3 regions of the Pseudoalteromonas maris genome follow, and region 2 is predicted to be linked to each of the others. Evidence: predicted binding sites of a transcription regulator. Region 2 holds the regulator's gene; each other region holds the start of a gene.
What was found. The regulator sigma-54, encoded in region 2, starts transcription at its own class of promoters, with help from an activator protein. The targets are predictions, from matches to a motif close to GTTGGCACGNNNNTNGNNT.
Positions count from the first base shown of each region.

Region 1: a site for sigma-54 is predicted at 777-795, ahead of AAEU32_RS02285 (FlgO family outer membrane protein). Genes of this name have one in related genera too.
Region 3: a site for sigma-54 is predicted at 1,151-1,169, ahead of AAEU32_RS02260 (flagellar assembly protein T N-terminal domain-containing protein). Genes of this name have one in related genera too.

Region 1 is NZ_JBMMUF010000001.1:461,943-464,216, reverse strand. It holds gene AAEU32_RS02290 (thymidylate synthase) at 1-646, shown strand, start outside; gene AAEU32_RS02285 (FlgO family outer membrane protein) at 837-1,430, shown strand; gene AAEU32_RS02280 (FlgO family outer membrane protein) at 1,443-2,171, shown strand; gene AAEU32_RS02275 (FlgO family outer membrane protein) at 2,234-2,274, shown strand, end outside.
Region 2 is NZ_JBMMUF010000003.1:295,278-297,551, forward strand. It holds gene lptB (LPS export ABC transporter ATP-binding protein) at 1-248, shown strand, start outside; gene AAEU32_RS06360 (RNA polymerase factor sigma-54) at 273-1,766, shown strand; gene hpf (ribosome hibernation promoting factor) at 1,792-2,079, shown strand; gene ptsN (PTS IIA-like nitrogen regulatory protein PtsN) at 2,081-2,274, shown strand, end outside.
Region 3 is NZ_JBMMUF010000001.1:457,966-460,239, forward strand. It holds gene flgN (flagellar export chaperone FlgN) at 1-119, shown strand, start outside; gene AAEU32_RS02255 (LPP20 family lipoprotein) at 613-1,068, opposite strand; gene AAEU32_RS02260 (flagellar assembly protein T N-terminal domain-containing protein) at 1,205-2,274, shown strand, end outside.

The DNA of each region.
Region 1 (2,274 bases), on a different contig from region 2:
CAAAGGCGATACCAACATCGGTTACTTAAATGATAACGGTGTGCGCATTTGGGATGGTTGGGCCACCGAAGAGGGCGAACTGGGTCCTGTGTATGGTAAACAGTGGCGCAGTTGGGAAGGCCCCAACGGTGAAGTGATTGATCAAATCAAAGATGTGATTGATCAAATCAAAACAAACCCTGACTCACGTCGATTAATTGTCAGTGCGTGGAACCCAGCATTGTTGCCAGACACTCAATACAGCCCAAGTGAAAATGCGGCGATGGGTAAACAAGCATTGCCACCATGTCACACGCTATTCCAGTTCTATGTGCTTGATGGCAAGTTGAGTTGTCAGTTGTATCAGCGCAGTGCAGATATCTTTTTAGGGGTGCCGTTTAACATCGCAAGTTATGCGCTGCTAACCATGATGATTGCCCAAGTATGTGATTTAGAGTTAGGCGATTTTGTGCATACATTTGGTGACGCACACTTATATCTTAACCATTTGGAGCAGGTGGATGAGCAGCTATCACGCACGCCATTCCCTAAACCAACGATGCGCATTAACCCAGAGGTAAAAGATATTTTCTCGTTTAGTTTTGAAGACTTCGAGTTGGTTGATTACCAAGCCCATCCGCATATCAAAGCACCTGTCGCAATTTAAGTGACACTGCAAAAAAAACGGCCGTCAGGCCGTTTTTTAATTTTAAAATATGTATTTCACTAGGCTCTGTTAAATCTGAAGGGGCATGATAGTGGCTAGGCGCTTGCGTCAAAACTTCTGCGTTTATGCTAATGGCACTTATTTTGCATCGCTTTTGCCATTCAGACTTGATGCAAACAGTGAGGCGAGTGTGCGTGTCATCCTAATTTTGCTTGTTGGGGCCTTATTACAGGCGTGTGCTCCTAGCCAGCGTATAGAAATCGTGCCCAGAGTGACAGAAGTTCATCCTGTGCAGCAAAATACCATTCATCAGCACAGTATCCGTTTGGCTAACACCATGGCTGAGTCACTGCGCTCAGTGGCGCCTGGAGCTAAAGTGGCAGTCGGCACATTTTTGCCACCAAAAACATTGCAACCAGATTCTGTGCCATGGCAACAACAAGATATTGCGTTGCAGCTACAAGAAAGCTTTATCACCATCTATTCTCAAATGGGCTTTGCGGTGGTTGAGTATCGCACCCGCGATCATATAGCGTTGCAAAATCACGCAGATGTGATGTTGTCACGCAATATCGACGTACTAGCAAATCGACAAGAAATCGATTTTTACGTTACTGGAACGCTGAGCGAACAAGAAGATGCTTATGTTGTAAATGTGCGCATGATTGATAGCCGTAATAACCAAGTGGTTGCTGCTGCTACTGATTACCTGCCTAACACCATTTTGACACGAGCGGACAAAGTGCGTCTTAACAACGGTCAGCTGCAACGCCGAGCATACTAACGAGGAATTATCATGAACAGATCATCAATGCTAATGTCACTTGCTTTTACGACAGTATTGTCCGGTTGCTCGACCATCGAAGGGTGGATGGCCAGCGAAGAGCAAGTCAAGCAACAAGCTATTGCACAGCACCAGCAAGCAAATCAGCAAGTGCAGATTATTGGCGCAGCACAGAGCGATTTACAACAGGCGAATGTCGCGCAGTATCAAAGCATGGCCAGTCCAATTCAAATTCACACTCAGCGCCAAGTGAATACTAATCACACAGTGAAGAATATTAATCAATATGTGCAGGCGTTGATGCAAGACATGGTGAGTAATATTGATCAAGGTGCTCTATCGATGCCCATGGCGGTCACCAGTTTTGTATTCCTCGATAGTGATTATCAGCAAGGGAGTTTGTTGGGCAATCAGTTAGCAGAGAGCTTTATTCATGAGCTTCATGAATTTGGTGTGCCTGTCGTAGACTTTAAAACGTTAGACTATATTCGCGTGACACCCACGGGGGATTTCACATTTAGTCGCGATTTTCTAGAGCTGCAAAGTGAGCAAAATATGCCTCACGTGTTGGCTGGCACCTTGGTTAAACATCAAGGCGGCGTGCTAGTGAATGCGAGGATTGTGAGTGTTGATAGCAAGATGGTTATTGCCACCTCACAAGGCCTACTCCCTCACGATGTAGTGGACTCATTGCTAAGCACATCGAGTTATGCAGGAGTCGAGTTAAAACAAGGCAATTGATCCTAAAGTTTCCCACTTGTTAGCCGATACAAGGTAAAGCTAATTAAGTGGGAAGCGTAAGCGTGCATAGATTAATTTGTAGTTTGTTAGCACTAGGGATGGC
Region 2 (2,274 bases):
TGTTAGATGAACCTTTTGCTGGTGTCGACCCTATTTCGGTGTTAGATATAAAGAAAATTATTGAACACCTCCGTAATCGTGGCATTGGCGTACTTATCACTGACCACAATGTGCGTGAAACATTAGACGTGTGTGAAACAGCTTACATCGTTTCTCATGGTGAATTGATCGCCTCAGGGAGTCCTGAGGAGGTTCTGGCAGACCAAACCGTTCGTGATGTGTATTTAGGTGAACAATTTAGGTTATAACAATAAAAAGGATTGTTAGAGTACATGAGGCAATCATTACAGCTGCGCTTAGGCCAGCAATTAACAATGACTCCACAACTGCAGCAGGCCATTCGCCTGTTGCAACTCAGTACTTTGGATCTCCAGCAAGAAATTCAAGAAGCGCTAGACGCAAACCCTCTGCTTGAAGTCGAAGAGGAAAGTTATTCAGATAACAATGACAAGTCTGATAATGACCAAGACTCTCACAGCAATGGCGAAGACAAAAATGAGGTAGAAACTCAAACTTCAGACCAAATGGAGAGTTCTGATGCCATGAGCAGCGAGTCTATGGGCGATGACTTGCCCATGGATGTGTCGTGGGATGAATACATTAGCGCGGCCCCCGTGGCCTCTGCAGGCCCCATGCCTGATGACGAATCTGTGTATCAAGGTGAAACAACTGAAACCTTGCACGATTACTTGATGTGGCAACTCCAACTCACACCGTTTAGTCCAATTGATGAAGCCATTGCAACGGCTATCATTGAGGCCATCGACGATAACGGCTTACTGACGGTAACAACCGAAGACTTACTTGAAAGCCTTAATCACGAAGAGCAAGAAGAAGAGATTGAATTAGACGAAATTGAGGCGGTACTCAAACGTATTCAGTTATTTGATCCCGTGGGAATAGGCGCGCGCTCATTACAAGAATGCTTGTTGATCCAGCTCAATCAATTTTCACCTCAAACCCCTTGGCTTAGAGAAACGAAAGAGGTAATTTGTAATTACATTGATTTGCTAGGAAATCGCGACTATCGCACCTTGATGAAAAAGACTAAGCTTAAAGAAGCGCAGTTAAAAGAGGTGATGACACTGATACATAGTCTGAATCCAAAACCCGCCGCGACCATCGTTCGCGAAGAGTCGGAATACGTGATACCTGATGTGTCAGTGAAAAAAGTAAAGGGCCGCTGGGTGGTTGAATTGAACCCAGACAGCATGCCTAAAATACGCGTTAACGATCACTACGCTTCACTAGGGCGTAACTGTAAATCACAAAGTGACAGCCAATTTATTCGCTCTCACTTACAAGAGGCAAAATGGTTTATAAAGAGCCTGGAACAACGCAATGATACGCTACTCAAAGTAACTAATTGCATTGTTCAACAACAGCAGGCATTCTTTGAACATGGCGAAGAAGCGATGAAACCAATGGTCCTCAACGATGTGGCAGAAATGGTTGAAATGCACGAGTCAACAATCTCGCGCGTTACCACTCAGAAATACATGCACACACCTCGGGGAATATTTGAGCTTAAGTACTTCTTCTCCAGCCATGTGAATACTGAAAACGGAGGTGAATGCTCATCCACAGCGATAAGAGCATTGATCAAGAAGCTAGTAGCCGCTGAAAACCCAGCTAAGCCATTGAGCGATAGCAAAATTGCGGACATACTTGCAGAGCAAGGAATTAAAGTGGCTCGAAGAACGATTGCAAAATATCGTGAATCGTTAGCCATTCCACCGTCAAATCAGCGTAAAAGCTTGATATAGACGCAAGACAAGAAGGAAAATGCTTATGCAATTAAATCTTACCGGTCGTCATGTTGAAATCACAGACTCTCTTCGTAACTATGTAAATAGCAAATTTGCAAAACTTGAGCGTCATTTTGACCATATCAATAATGTGCATGTCATCCTTGATATTGAGAAACTCACACAAAAAGCAGAAGCAACTCTTCACGTAAATGGTGGCGAACTGTTCGCAACCGCGGAGCATCAAGATATGTATGCGGCGATCGATGGCCTTATCGACAAATTGGATCGTCAAGTAATCAAACATAAAGAGAAATTGTCTCGACACTAATATGAGCCTAGAACATATTTTCTCAAAGGACTGCAGCAAAGCTGCGGTCCTTTTTAATAGCAAAAAAAGAATGCTGGAGTACCTTGCTCAGGTTGCTCATCAACATGCGCCTCACTTGAGCGAGCAAACACTGCTCGATGCGTTTTTAACGCGTGAAAAATTAGGTAGCACCGGCATAGGCCGCGGCATTGCTAT
Region 3 (2,274 bases), on a different contig from region 2:
AGCTTAGCGTTAAACAACTTAAAGACATTCTTATCGGTGCCCCAAGCTCAGTGACCTATGCAGCTGATGGCGCTATTCAACGCAGCGATAATAAGCTGGTCCGCAACCTCAAAGCGTAAGCCTTCAGCATCGTCTTGCACGAGCTGTCATGCACGGCGCGCGCACTGTCCACTTAGAACAACAATCATCGCCAAGCCCCAAATACCACGAAGTAATACCAATCAACTTCAATCGCTAATCAGTTTGGCGGGCTAAACATCGTGCTCACATAGTTATGCCCATTGGTGTAAAACGATACCCTATTGATAAAGGTGTGACTGTGATTTTTGAGGGCAGCGCCCGAGGGGGGATGGTAATACCAATTGCGTTAGAAAAGTGAGCAAGGATAGCGCTGGATAAGTAGCGTGATAGCAAGGCATAATTTTGTGTATGTAGTTATTCTACTTATTAAAATTATAACGTAGTGAGCATGCTCTTTAGCGCGCTAGGCAGGTTATTTATTTAATTCAATTGGTATAGTTACTAAGAGATTTTTCAGATTAAATCTGGATGCCCGAATGCTGTATTACAATGCGGGGTGTTGCCTCACCCCGCGAGCTCTTGCTTACTTGCTTAGTAGTAGGTCACTTTTTTAATTTTACGTGGCTTGGTCTGTGTTACGTAGAGGTCATACACTAACTTCATATCCAACTCCAACTCGGTAGCATAACTGTCACCCACCACATAACTACGCGTCACTCTAGCGCCTCGAATAACTCCCTGAACTTTGGCTTGCAGTACATCGTCAGAGGCTATGGCATTAGCCAAAGATGTATTTCCTTGCAGTTGTTGACCATAAACCTGCTCAGCGAGCTCTCTATAGGCCTCTATCTTTGACGCCTTCATCGCCATAATAGACTTTTGCTGGGCACTGCCTCCTGGCTGTGGCGCAATAGGCGCATAGCCAATGGCGCGCAAAATGGGATAGCTATCAGGTTGTTGTACTTCGTATTCGACGTGCTTATCAAACACGCTGCTGCATCCTGATAAGCTCAGTAAGATGATGATAAATCCAATTAGTCGCAGCATTTGTCTCTCCGCCGGCAATGAGTGTGCTAATAATAAAATCATATGCACAATAAATGCCACCCTTATCAATCCCCGCCAGTAACTTGGTACACTCTTTGCTAATTCATTACTATGACTATTTAGTGTGACTGTTTTTATGCGCCTTGTTACTTTTATCACTGCTACCTTATTAGCGTTTATGACTTTACCCACACATGCCCAATGGCTTGAGGCCACAGGGCGCGCGGTGCTTGCAGATCAATCCACTGAACAAGCACGTGCGCAAGCAGTGAGCGACGCGATAAAACAAGCGCTACAGTACTCAGGATTATCATTATCAAGCGTACAGACGCTCACTAATGGGGTACTCACTGAAGATCACTTATCCTTGCAATCTCAAGGCGCTATTGGGCAAATACATATCCTTGAAGAACAACAAGAAAATGGTATTTTCAGCATCACACTGCAAATGGAAGTGTATGGTGATCAAAGCCAGTGTAAGCAGGCTGATTTTATCAATCACTTTGCCCTTACCCGCACAGCATTAGTTAATCCGCAACACGCCCGCGATGGTCAAATATTTGACATTCCTTATGCCTTTACCAAGCAACTGTATGCTCTAATGAGCCAAGCTCAGCTGAGCATTGCGCCTACCGCTTTTTATCAAAATCCAGTTGCCGTGGCTGACTTTTTTACTCATCAGCATGCGTATGACCAGAGCGTGATTGACTATATTCGCAGTGCTAGCAACAGCCAGTTTGTTTTGTTTTCCCAAATCACCGACACATCCCTCGGTCAAAAGCGTGACAATGGTTACGCATTCTGGCGTGATGACAGCTTTCAACGTTACTTCAATGTGGAATTTATCTTATTTGACGGTTTGAGCTTCGAAAAACTGTGGCAGCAATCATACCAAACTGAAGCACAGTGGGAGTTCGACAAGACCGCCCTAGTAGATGTAAACAGTGGTATTTTTTGGCAAAGTAAGTACGGGCGCAGCATAACCAAACTCAGCGAACGTATTATGTACGACCTCAATAAAGTGACTCAATGTCTGCCAACAAAAGGACAAATAAAGCATATCGACGGTGAACAAGTGATCATAAACCTTGGCAGTAGTAACGGCCTACAGCAAGGACAGCAGCTGACCTTGGCCTACAGCAACAATGTGATTGATAGCAATGGCACCACTTTGCCCAGACAAGTAACATCTTTGTATAAAGTTGA